4 regions of the Hafnia alvei genome follow, and region 3 is predicted to be linked to each of the others. Evidence: predicted binding sites of a transcription regulator. Region 3 holds the regulator's gene; each other region holds the start of a gene.
The links. The regulator Fur, encoded in region 3, represses iron uptake genes when iron is present. The targets are predictions, from matches to a motif close to ATAATAATGAGAACNACTATCAA.
Positions count from the first base shown of each region.

Region 1: a site for Fur is predicted at 1,833-1,855, ahead of fhuF (siderophore-iron reductase FhuF). Genes of this name have one in related genera too.
Region 2: a site for Fur is predicted at 1,325-1,347, ahead of AB3Y96_RS07030 (Nramp family divalent metal transporter). Genes of this name have one in related genera too.
Region 4: a site for Fur is predicted at 2,108-2,130, ahead of efeU (iron uptake transporter permease EfeU). Genes of this name have one in related genera too.

Region 1 is NZ_OZ061315.1:711,999-715,180, reverse strand. Features, by position in the region: gene AB3Y96_RS03470 (DUF1435 family protein) at 1-208, opposite strand, end outside; gene AB3Y96_RS03465 (GGDEF domain-containing protein) at 513-1,577, shown strand; gene fhuF (siderophore-iron reductase FhuF) at 1,889-2,680, shown strand; gene AB3Y96_RS03455 (DUF805 domain-containing protein) at 2,814-3,182, shown strand, end outside.
Region 2 is NZ_OZ061315.1:1,469,975-1,473,156, reverse strand. Features, by position in the region: gene AB3Y96_RS07030 (Nramp family divalent metal transporter) at 13-1,248, opposite strand; gene AB3Y96_RS07025 (NupC/NupG family nucleoside CNT transporter) at 1,666-2,868, shown strand; tRNA gene AB3Y96_RS07020 (tRNA-Ala) at 3,094-3,169, opposite strand.
Region 3 is NZ_OZ061315.1:1,314,890-1,318,071, reverse strand. Features, by position in the region: gene ybfF (esterase) at 1-313, shown strand, start outside; gene ybfE (LexA regulated protein) at 573-848, shown strand; gene fldA (flavodoxin FldA) at 970-1,497, shown strand; gene fur (ferric iron uptake transcriptional regulator) at 1,817-2,266, shown strand; gene AB3Y96_RS06235 (beta-N-acetylhexosaminidase) at 2,532-3,182, opposite strand, start outside.
Region 4 is NZ_OZ061315.1:2,880,216-2,883,397, forward strand. Features, by position in the region: gene efeO (iron uptake system protein EfeO) at 48-1,172, opposite strand; gene efeU (iron uptake transporter permease EfeU) at 1,217-2,062, opposite strand; gene AB3Y96_RS13850 (YodC family protein) at 2,492-2,674, shown strand; gene AB3Y96_RS13855 (phosphoethanolamine transferase) at 2,950-3,182, shown strand, end outside.

The DNA.
Region 1 (3,182 bases), 600 kb from region 3:
TTCGCAAACGTGGGTTAAACAACATCGCCAGCGTGACTAACATAGCCAGCACCATCATGCCTTTTAAAAAAGATAAATTCAGATTGGAAACAATCAGCATAGGCAAAACTAACGTTGGCAAGCTTATCCCCCAAATTCCGCTAAGAGATTTACAAACCCACAAGCTTATCCCCCACACCACCAGAAGCACCATCGCAGCAATCAGCATAACCTTCACCTTAAATGATAATAATTCCCAATATCATATACTGAGACATAGATCGTTTCATCCATGAATTATGTATGTGTAAAAGCATAAAAGCGGCAGGATTCAGTGAAGGGGCAGTATGATTTTCACGCAAAAAAAGTCGATGTAACCCACATTGATTACAAGCACATGACATCTTAGATCAAAGCTGTTAGTTTTATCGCCACATCAGACATCCCTAAGAAAATTCTTGTCTAAGAACTAACATATTACTGCCATTTTATATTTTTATTTGAGCGATATTGACAGTCACGAGCCTTATTTAATGAACGCAAAAAACTACGACGACCTATTAAATAGCAAAAGTCATATGACATTCCTGCTATTTATCCTGTTAAATGGTGCTACATCGTTTTATGCGCTGCTCAATCCATTACAAACAGATCCTCCGTATACGTTTGCGGGGATTGGCGTTTTTGCCTTTTGCCTATTTTCAGCCATCTCATTGATATGGCATCGCGACAAATATTTGCTGAAGCTCAACGTTGCATCTCTATTGCTAGGATTGCTATGGTCGTTTCATATAGCGGCTAAATATCAACATGTTGACGCCAACAGCCATGAATTTTTATTGATCAATCTGTTCAGCATATTTTTTATTGCCGCCGTCACGCTTTCTGACAACTTATTAGCGTTCTGTCTAAATGCCGTTCCCGTAGCAATAACCGTTATTGTGCTGGAAGATTTCCACAATATGACGCGCATTTTATTCGTTCTAACATTACCGATTATCGCACTGTCATTACACCACGCAATGACGCGCCGGCGTGAGGCATTTACCCGTCGACTGGTCACTCAACTAGAACAAGATAGAGCTCGCTTTAGCGATCTCAGCATGATTGATCCCCTTACCACGCTGCTTAACCGCCGTGGTTTAGAGTTTCAATTCCAGCATATGGGCAGCGATTGTGACCTCGAGCACAAACATTTTGTCGTCATGTTGGATATTGATTTTTTTAAACTCTATAACGATCACTACGGTCATCAATACGGTGATATAGCGCTTAAAAGTATTGCTCAAATTATCAAAGAAGCCGTTCGTACCAGAGATTTAGCCATTCGGTATGGCGGTGAAGAGTTTTTACTTATTTTACGCGACGCCTCTGAAAGCCTCGCGATACAAATATGCGAGCATATTCGTTTACATGTAGAACAATTGGCGTTAATCAATGAATATCAGCCAAATGGAAGCAACGTGGTAACAATTTCAGCGGGGCTTTCGGAGATGTACGGCAATAATTTGGAAAATGCCATAACGCGTGCCGATCAGGCGCTGTACATATCAAAACAGAAAGGCCGCAATAGAGTTTTACTGCAAAAAGAAACCTAATTTCTTTTTATAATCTGCTAGATAGAAAAATACTCTCTATCTAGCTAGGTACGAATTATCCACCACCAATAGATAGATTAAAGCATAAATTATTTAAAAAAATATAGTCCCGTATCGTAACCCTTATTTTTCCTGCCCGCCTATTTTGAGGCATCGAATGCATTCACATCCTGCACTTCGTTTTTCATCACCTCAAATTTTCAATTTCACCGTCATTGACGCCATGACACATTTAGTTCAACCACCATCTTGCGATTGATAATAGTTATCAGTATTATTGCGTTTTGGTATTTACTATCTAGGGTGTTGTGGTGAAGATAACTGCGCTGACTGAGTTTAATGCCTACTTTCCAGCCGTCTTTCCTGCTTTTCCGCCAGAAGCGGAAGAACTGACTGCGCTTTTTAGCCAGCACTACCCTCATTTTCTTACTACATTCCTGATCGATGAATCTGCTGCTAGCAACGATTTGTCGGCTATACAGTGGTCAACCGCAGAAACCTACGCCAAACTGATGGCAAGCTATCAGCAAGAACACTACGCTGAATACCCCGATAAAACGCCGGAAGCCAAACCGTTAGAATCACTCTGGGCGCAATGGTATTTTGGTTTATTGGTGCCGCCGATGATGCTGTTGCTACTTGAGCAATCAGCACCTCTCGATCCACATATTCGGCAGTTCAAAGTTCGTTTTCATGAAAGTGGACGCCCTGAGGCATTTATCTATTATCCGCAGTTAATGGCGGGAGATGCACGTAACAGCACTCCGCTGCAACGCATGGTATCTTTGGTTGAGCGTCATCTCATTCCAGCGGTAAACGCCATTGCTCGCCAAGGTGTTTTGAACACTAAGCTGATGTGGAGCAATATTGGTTATGTGATGCATTGGTATTTAGGGGAATTACGACCCCTGCTGGGTGATGCACTTTTCTCACAGCTTGAACAGGCTCTCTTTTTCTCTGCCTCTTTCCCCGATGGCCAAGATAACCCACTCTATCGCACCGTTCTGATGCGTAACGGCACTATCCAACGCCGTACCTGCTGCCAGCGCTATAAGCTGCCCAAGATGAAAGAGTGCGGTGATTGCCCGCTCACGCTGGGCTAGAAAAGCGGAGTCAACTTAAAACATTCTTATCTATTACTACTAAATCAAGTAATAGCTTTCTTGATCGGCGTCAGAAGAATTTCCCCTTCATTACGTATCCTTATGCGACTTAAAAACAAAGGATATGTTTTCAATGAATTGGTATATCAAGGTATTAAAAGATTACGCTAACTTTAATGGTCGAGCCCGCCGCAAAGAATATTGGTTATTTGGCCTTATCAACGGCATCGTGTGTGGGATCATATTTGCTCTAGCGCTCATATCAGGCAGCGCTATCATAAACGTTATCCTGATCTTGTATGTACTTGCGGTTGTCATCCCTAGTATGGCGCTCACAGCCAGAAGATTGCATGACACCGAGCATTCTGGCTGGTTTTACTTCGTTAGCTTCATTCCTTTAGTTGGACCAATCATTCTACTAGTCTATCTCTGTAGAGCAGGAACCACGGGCGCGAACCGTTATGGCGCAGACCCAAAAGCTGAGCAGCCAGTAGGCATCATT
Region 2 (3,182 bases), 160 kb from region 3:
ATCTTCTAAGCCCTAAAACAACATGCTCACCAACAGGTAGACGTTTAGTCCGACCACCACCACCACAATGATTTTACCCAGAGCCTGAACGGTACGTCCGTTCACCATGTCGCCCATCAGTTCTTTATCGCCGGTGAAGCGCAGCAGCGGCACCAGCGCCAAAGCAATACCAAAGCTCAAGAGTACCTGGCTTAACAATAGGATGCGGGTTGCATCCAGCCCAGCCATGATCACGATGAAAGAAGGCAACATGGTCACAACTCTACGCACCCAGAGTGGGATGTAAAAGCGTACAAAACCCTGCATGACGACTTGTCCTGCCAGCGTTCCGACCACGGTGGAAGACAATCCGGCGGCCACTAAGCTCAAACCAAAAATAGTGGCAGCGGCATTACCTAGCAGCGGTTTTAGCGTTAAATAAGCCTGATCCAACTCTGCAATCCCACTGTGACCGCTAAAATGAAACGCCGCCGCTGCGGTTGCCATCATCGCAAGGTTAACAAAGCCGGCGATGGTCATTGCAATGGCAACGTCGAGTTTAGTCGAAGAGTAGCGCTCGGCCTTGGTTCCCAAGGATGCAGAAGTTTGCGTCAGAGACGAATGCAGGTAAATAACATGCGGCATGATCGTTGCACCCAACACGCCGGCAGCCAAAAAGACCGCTTCGTGAGTGGGTAAATCAGGCACCAGCATCCCGTGCGCCAGCTGAGCAATGCTCGGTTGAGAAAACACCAGCTCCACGATGTAGGCCGCAGCAACGAAGAGCAGCAAGCCGCCGATAACTAACTCAAGCGGTTTCTGCCCACGGCGTTGTAACGTCAAGATCAGGAAAGTCGCAATGCCGGTTAAAACCGCCCCTTCTAGCAACGTACAGCCCAGTAATAATTTAAAGCCGATGGCTGCCCCAATAAACTCAGCTAAGTCGGTGGCCATGGCAATGATTTCAGCCTGCACCCAATAGGCCCAAACCGCCGGACGTGGAAAGCGATCGCGAATATGTTCCGCTAAGTTTTTACCGGTAGCGATGCCAAGTTTTGCGGAAAGGAGTTGGATAAGCATGGCCATGAAGTTGGCCCATACCACGACCCACAGCAGCTTGTAGCCGTAAGACGCACCGGCCTGGATATTAGTCGCAAAGTTACCGGGATCGATATAACCGATGGCGGCGATAAAGGCGGGTCCCATCAGCGAAAGTTTTATCTTCCGCGACGCAGGAGGAGTTGTTTCTGCAACACGTGAATCAAGCATACCAGCCACCTTAACACCTATAGTCACACTAACGATTTGTGACCTAAACTTCGTGATTAACTCCATTATTGTATAAGTGATAATGATTATCAATATCAACTTAAACGATACTTCCTATCTGTTCGATAGGCCGTTTGCTTGTGGAGTCTGACAAGGCGCTTTCAGCTCTTAAACACGTTACCACCACCGCTTCTGAGATTTCTTCCAAAAAAGCGAACTATGGTGTTTAATAATAATATCACAACTTTTCAAACTTTCATCAACATGGTCCATGGGGGCTTTTTGTTACTTTTCTAACTTTTTTCTTGATTTACGTTATAACAATTTCAATATTTGCAATCCAAGTCTCGTTTTTACCTGTGCCGTTACATAGAATGTGCTGCGAAATTTAGCCTGCCTCATAATTTGGAGCACTGTATGTCCCCTATTTTGCATTTTGTTTTAGCCCTTGCGGTGGTAGCGGTACTTGCCCTGCTCGTTAGCCGCGATCGCAAAAGCATTCGCGTGCGCTTCATTGTTCAGCTGTTAGTCGTTGAACTCCTGCTGGCATACTTCTTCCTGAACTCCAACATTGGTTTGGGCTTCGTGAAGGGTTTCTCTGGGTTCTTCGAAACGCTGCTCAAATATGCGGCAGAAGGTACCAACTTCGTCTTCGGTAACATGAGTGACAAAGGTCTGGCCTTCTTCTTCCTGAACGTACTGTGCCCAATCGTCTTTATCTCTGCTCTAATTGGTATTCTTCAGCACATCCGCGTATTGCCGGTTATCATCCGCGCAATTGGTACCGTGCTGTCTAAAATCAACGGCATGGGTAAACTGGAATCTTTTAACGCCGTAAGCTCGCTGATTCTGGGTCAGTCTGAGAACTTCATTGCGTACAAAGATGTTCTGGGCAAAATGTCTGAAAAACGTATGTACACCATGGCAGCAACGGCAATGTCTACCGTTTCTATGTCCATCGTGGGTGCATACATGACCATGCTGGATGCCAAATTTGTGGTAGCCGCATTAGTGTTAAACATGTTCAGCACCTTTATCGTGCTGTCACTGATTAACCCTTATTCTGTGGAAGGTGAGGCTGACATCCAGCTGAAAAACACCCACGAAGGTCAGAGCTTCTTTGAAATGCTGGGCGAATATATCTTGGCCGGTTTCAAAGTTGCGATCATCGTTTCCGCTATGTTGATTGGTTTCATCGCGCTGATTGCTGCGTTGAACGGCCTGACCGAATGGGTCTTCGCGCTGTTCCACGTTGACGGCATGACGTTCCAGAGACTGCTGGGCTATGTCTTCTATCCATTTGCATGGGTAATGGGCGTACCAGCCCACGAAGCGCTGAACGTTGGCAGCATCATGGCAACCAAACTGGTTTCTAACGAATTCGTTGCCATGATTGACCTGCAGAAAATTGCGACCGAACTGTCTCCTCGTTCACTGGGCATTCTGTCTGTGTTCTTGGTTTCCTTCGCGAACTTCTCTTCTATCGGTATCGTTGCAGGCGCTATCAAAGGCTTGAACGAACACCAAGGAAACGTGGTTGCTCGCTTCGGTCTGAAACTGGTTTATGGTTCTACGTTGGTGAGTATTTTGTCTGCGTCAATTGCGGGTCTGTTCCTGTAATACGCTGGATAAAATCTGATTGGCTAAAAGGCGCTTAGGCGCCTTTTTTAATGTCTGCTAGCCAACGGGGTCTTTTTTTACAGAAAAGCCCGTAACGGTGCTTACAGAGCTATTAAGCAGGGTGTTTACTGAATTGATAGCGAAAGAGTTGAAATAAAAGAAAAGAGTTTCAGTACGAGATACAGAAAAGCAAAAAGCCGACATTTCTGTCGGCTTTTCAAATTTTGGTGGAGCTAAGCGGGATCGAACCGCTGACCTCTTGCATGCCATGCAAGCGCTCTCCCAGCTGAGCTATAGCCCCACAGCGTAAACTA
Region 3 (3,182 bases):
CCAAGAAGAAGGCGTGATACAGTTTTTGCTGAAGTCTTTTCAGGACGGCGAGTGGCTATTTAATGTGCCCGTGCTGTGGGATCAATACGAAAATATCGTGGGCTGGCAAGACGTGACGCCTTACCAAGGCCCCGCAATGTTTATCAAAGGCGGCTCATCGCCTTATATACAAGATATTCATCGCGCCGCCATCGCACGTCAGTTTCCTCATGCCAAAGCCCACGTGATTGCCGGTACTGGCCACTGGCTGCATGCGGAAAAGCCCGAATTGGTACTACGCACGCTGCACCGTTTTCTGGATAGCGATGAATAAGCTAAACGGCTTACTTTTGTTGTCTTCTCCCCCTCAGCATAACCACACTGTAGAAAAAATCACCGTTCATCAGTGAGGTAAGTAAGATTAAGGATTGTCGCGGCTGGGGGCGCTGGGGTATTATGGCGCGCTATTATTCTGGCAGGCAGTTTTGCTGTTCAAGGATAGTGCCGGTAAAGGGTGAATGGCCCTAGTATGTTAATCATGATCTGATTCGTTACGCAGATTCAAAATTCTCCTTGTAGTACCGCTACCTGATATGGCCAAAGAACAAACGGACCGCACGACTCTGGATCTGTTCGCAGATGAACGTCGTCCGGGTCGCCCGAAAACCAACCCGTTATCTCGGGATGAACAGCTAAGAATTAACAAACGCAACCAACTGCGCCGCGATAAAGTGAAAGGGCTGCGTCGCGTCGAGCTAAAAATTAACGAAGAAGCGGTTGAAATGCTGAATCGTTTGGCTCAAGAACAAAACATTAGCCGCAGTGAATTGATTGAACAAATTTTGCTCAATCAGATTTTAAAATCTTAACGCCACCAGCACACAATGACGACAAATCGATACGGTTTAAAGTGCTATAGTGCGTAAAGTACGTACTGGTCTTTCTAAAGATTCTAGTTTAATTATTTGATATAAAAGGTATAAACGCGACATGGCAATCGTAGGCATTTTCTTTGGCAGCGACACGGGCAACACGGAAAACATCGCTAAGATGATCCAAAAGCAACTCGGAAAAGACGTTGCTGAAGTTCATGACATTGCCAAAAGCAGCAAAGAAGACATCGAGGCATTCGATATTCTTCTGCTTGGCATCCCAACGTGGTATTACGGCGAAGCTCAGTGTGACTGGGATGATTTCTTCCCTTCTCTGGAAGAGATCGACTTCAACGGTAAACTGGTTGCTCTGTTCGGCTGCGGCGACCAAGAAGACTATGCAGAGTACTTCTGCGACGCAATGGGCACCATCCGTGACTTGATCGAGCCACGCGGCGCGACCATCGTCGGCCACTGGCCAACGGCGGGTTACCATTTTGAAGCGTCTAAAGCGCTGGTTGATGACAAAACCTTCGTCGGTTTGGCTATTGACGAAGATCGCCAGCCTGAACTCACCGCAACGCGTGTTGATGCGTGGGTGAAACAAATCTCCGAAGAGATGAGCTTGGCTGAACTGGCTGGCTAATATGAAATTGTGCCCGCTGACTGCATAAGCCAGCGGGTATTTCAACGATTGGCAAAAGCAATTTGCAACATCTATGTAACTCATTTTTCCCGCTCTAGCACCCGCCACCAGCAGAGTTACATATTTGTCAGTGTGTTACGTTTTATTTCCACCCTGTACTTCCGTCCAAGTTGTTAACACACTGCGGTTTCCATTTACCGCCATCAGCTTTATAATGAATCTCAATTATATTTTCAGTTCGGTGACAATTCAGGCAACGCTGGCAGCAAATGCAGACTATCCTAAACGTCTTCGAACTAAGTAACGGGACAGAATCCGAATGACAGATAACAACACTGCTTTAAAGAAGGCTGGACTTAAAGTCACGCTTCCGCGTCTTAAGATTCTGGAAGTTCTGCAAGATCCAACTTGCCACCACGTCAGCGCAGAAGATCTGTATAAGAAGCTGATCGATATGGGTGAAGAAATCGGCTTAGCCACCGTTTACCGTGTACTGAACCAGTTCGACGACGCTGGAATTGTAACTCGTCACAATTTTGAAGGCGGAAAATCCGTATTTGAGCTGACTCAGCAGCATCACCACGATCATCTGATCTGCTTAGACTGCGGTAAAGTGATTGAGTTTAGTGATGACTCCATTGAAAAACGTCAGCACGAAATTGCTAAAAAATACGGTATCCAGCTGACCAACCACAGCCTGTATCTTTATGGTCACTGCGCTGCGGGTGATTGCCGCGAAGACGAAAGTCTGCACGATGGCAGAGAGTAAGAATACGCGAGTGTAATGAGGCGACCTGAGGGTCGCTTTTTTTATTTCCTGAAATCCGCAATATTCGTTTTCTCACCAAATAATAGACAAAAAAAGCCCCTCAGGCTGGGGGCTAAATAACTCAGTCACTCATATGGCTTCGGCAAAAACCATGACAACAATAATGATGATGATGAAACGGTATTAAAAATCACTGCGCTAATACTTTATTGCGGTATTGCCCGCCCCACAGGAACAGACAATACCTCGCTTACCGACCTCGATATCAAACCTTTACCGGCTCTACGCGGCTATAGCGTTTGCCGTCAGGACTCACTGACCGAATTTGAACGTCGCCAGAAACGGTCGGCTGGGCTTTAGCATCATAACGCTGCCACTGCTTGCCACCGTCTACCGAGTATTCAATCCCCAGACCTGGTAGCGCAATGTTGGCTTCCAGTTTCCCGCCCACAACTTTTGCTCCAGGAACCGGCAGGCGATATTCCACACCGGCTTTATCCATTTTCGCCAGCTCACGCTGCCCCATCAGGTTTGCAAAACGCTGCCAATCACTCAGCAGAGATTTTTTGTCTACCAGATTGGTTTCTCCGCCTTTATATTCGCGGCCCGCTTTGTAGTCTTGCTCCCAGCCCGCGCGATGCCATCCGCGTTCCGCTACCGTCATCACGCGAGGATAGATTTTATACTCCATCATTTCGTCGGTGCGCGTGGTTTCACTCCACAGCTGCGCTGAGAGTCCATAAACACCCGGCCATGGCTTATCGCTTTTCGCGGTAAAGAAGTTGCCGTCACGGTCTACGGAAGTTTCCGCATTCTGTGGCATGTTGTCTGGCGCGAAGCTGAAGATTTTACGCTCATCGTTAAAGCGAGTGCCCCAGTAGTAGCCATTTTCCTGTGGATTCACCTCATACGGGAA
Region 4 (3,182 bases), 1.6 Mb from region 3:
TCGAATTCCAGTTTTGTGCAACTAGCGTTCTAAGCGCATCGAGGATCTTAATCGAGCCCTAACACACCGCGCAGCTGTGCCAAATCTTCTGCCAGCGCAGTGATCGGCCCTTTCATCGCATTGCGATCTGCGGTGGTGAGTTTTTCGTAAGACTCATAGCCGTCTTTGGTGCGGTATTTGTCTAAAATGGAATCGACTGTTTTAAAGTTGGCGTCAATTTTGGCGAGCAGCTGAGGATTCGCTTTTTCCAACATCGGACGCAGCAGATTCACAATCTTTTGCGCACCATCGACGTTGGCACGGAAATCCCACAGATCGGTGCGGCTGTAGCGATCTTCTTCACCGCTAATTTTGCTTGCCGCCACTTCTTCGATTAGACCTGCCGCGCCACCGACAACTTTGCTTGGGGCAAAGGTGAGCGTCGTCACGCGGGTTTGTAGTTCGAGCACGTCTTTCATCAGGCGATCCGCATAACCGTCCATTCCTTTGGTGGTTTTGTCACCAAACAACACTTTTTCTAGACGGTGGAAGCCGGTGAAATTAGGATCTTGAGCCTTTTGTTCGTAGTCGTCTTCACGCGCATCGATGCTGCCATCGAGATCGGAGAACAATTCTGCGATCGGTTCGATGCGCTCATAATGCTGACGCGTTGGGGCATAAAGTTTTTGTGCCGCTGCCAGATCGCCTTTTTTCACCGCATCGGTGAAGGCTTTAGTCTGCTCAACCAGCTGTTTAACTTCTTGCATGACATAAATTTTGTATTCTGCAATCGGTCCTACCAGCGCCATTGCGTCGGTCTTCGCCGCGGCTGTACCGTCAGCGGCTTGAACAATAATTTTTCCTTTCGGATTGCTGAGCAGCCCGCATGTCATATCGTATTCACCCGCTTCAAGGGTTGCCGTCATTTTTTGGGTGAACCCTGGGGCGATGTTTTCACGCTCTTCTACCACCATGACGCCTTTAAGGATTTCCCATTCCAGACCTTTTTGGCTGTTGTTATGCACGATGAACTGGGTTTTTCCGGCAGGAATAGTGAGCGTCATCGGCTCACACTGTTTGTCATTGACCGCGATTTTCACCTGCGGCAATGCGTCGGCGGCAAGCGCCGCGGTCGCAGGTAAAGTCAGTAAAGCCAAAGACAGCGCGGTGCGGCGAAAAGTCGTGCTAGACATAGAAATAACTCCCTGAAAAATAGGATAATAGTATTGAAAACTCATTAGCGTGAATGACCCGCTTTACCGTTCACCGCCGCAACATCTGCGCGCTGTGGCATGAAGAAGAAAATCAGTGCGGGGATCAGATACAGGAAATAGACCAACACTTCGCTCACCGAAGGTGCTTCTTGGTAGCCTAAAATGCCTTCTAAAAAGGTTCCTAACAGTGAATGGGTAGAAAGTACGTCGGTCAGATTGAAGGCGATATCTTGCAGATAATTCCATAGCCCAGCCTCATGGAAAGCGCGGATAGCGCCTGCGGCAAGGCCCGCGGCAACAAACAGAATGAAGAGGCTGGTCCATTTAAAGAACTTAGCCAAGTGCAGTTTTATCCCCCCCCAATAAATCATCATGCCGACGAGAATGGCGCAGACCAGCCCCAACACCGCGCCGATGGGCGCCTGAATGCCAACGTCTTGCTGGAATGCCGCCAATAGGAAGAAGACCGACTCTAGCCCCTCTCGCGCCACGGCGAAAAACACCATCGCCACCAGCGCCCAACCCTGCCCTTTACCTGCGCTGAGTGCGTTATCAATCGCCCCTTCGAGATGTGTTTTTACCGAGCGGGAAACTTTGCGCATCCAGAACACCATGTAGGTCAGAATGCATACCGCGACCACGGCAACCAGTCCTTCGAACAGTTCTTGCTGCTTTTGCGGGAATTCGCCGGTAGTTTCATTGATGAAGATACCCAATCCTAAACAGAGCGCAGCGGCAAGGATTACGCCAATCCAGACAACGCCCAACCACTGCGAACGCTGAGTTCTCTTTAAATAACTGGCGATAAGGCTGACGATCAGCGCTGCCTCAAGGCCTTCGCGGAACATGATGAGGAATGGAACAAACATGTTTTTCTCTCTTGCCTGCGCAGGTTGCGCATGTAAAGAACCGTAAAAATAATGATACCGATTATCATTACGGTTAATAAAAAAACAAGCGTTCACCTCATATTATTTGTGAATTAAAGTGTGGCCAGTTGTTACTTTCTGGTATTTGAAATGAAAATAACTCTTAAAAACAAAGCAATGAGTTTTTAAAGTAAAATTTTTTGTGGCATCAGAAAAATTATTCGAGTGAAGAAATAGGCATCCACACTATCGGAGAGTTATTCACGAAGAGTTATTCAATTTTTATCACCATAGGCATCGGTTCTTTTCACTATTTATCTGGGCTAGCTTGGTCTATTTTATAAAGCATACTTTATTTGAATATTCGAACATTCAATAAGATAAACGGATTCTGTTTGTTATTTAACCCGATTTATTGAGGAGAGAAGCATGAGTTTTTCAGTGGGTGATAGCGTACAAAAAACCAGCGGCGGCCCGCGTATGACGGTTGTCGCGGTGAGTGGCGATGAGATTACCTGTTCTTGGAATGAACTAGGAAACGAAAAACAGGAAAATATAGCGGCTTCCCATCTGGCGCTCTACCAAGAAGACGGTGATTTTGGCGTTTGCTAAATATCGCTGATATCTTCATCTCACCACACCAATGATTTAACGCCGCATTGATAATCAAAGCGGCGTTTTTTTATCAAAAAATATTATTTACTTTGGTGGCATTCCGCGATTTTTACTCACTGAGCTTTCATCATTTTAAGCCTTGATGGCTTAAGGCTATCTTAAGTTTGGCTCGCTAATCTGCCCCACAATAAAGCGGTTTTATTTATTACGCTTAATTCTTGGCCACTATTTCATCAAACATGGTCATTTAACGGTTTTGGGGAGCGTTTACCTTGCAGCGAAAGGCGTTGAGAGTCAGTTTTTTATCACTGACCATTATTTTGGCAGTTTACTTCACTCTCGTAGTTAACCTACCGATTCTACTGCATTTTTATCGGATACTGACTTCGTTAGATAACTATAAGCTCGGCTTTGCATTTTCAATTCCACTGGTGCTGATTGCCGCGCTGAACTTTGTTTTTACACCGTTCACGTTTAAGCCAATTTTCAAGCCTTTCTTTTGCCT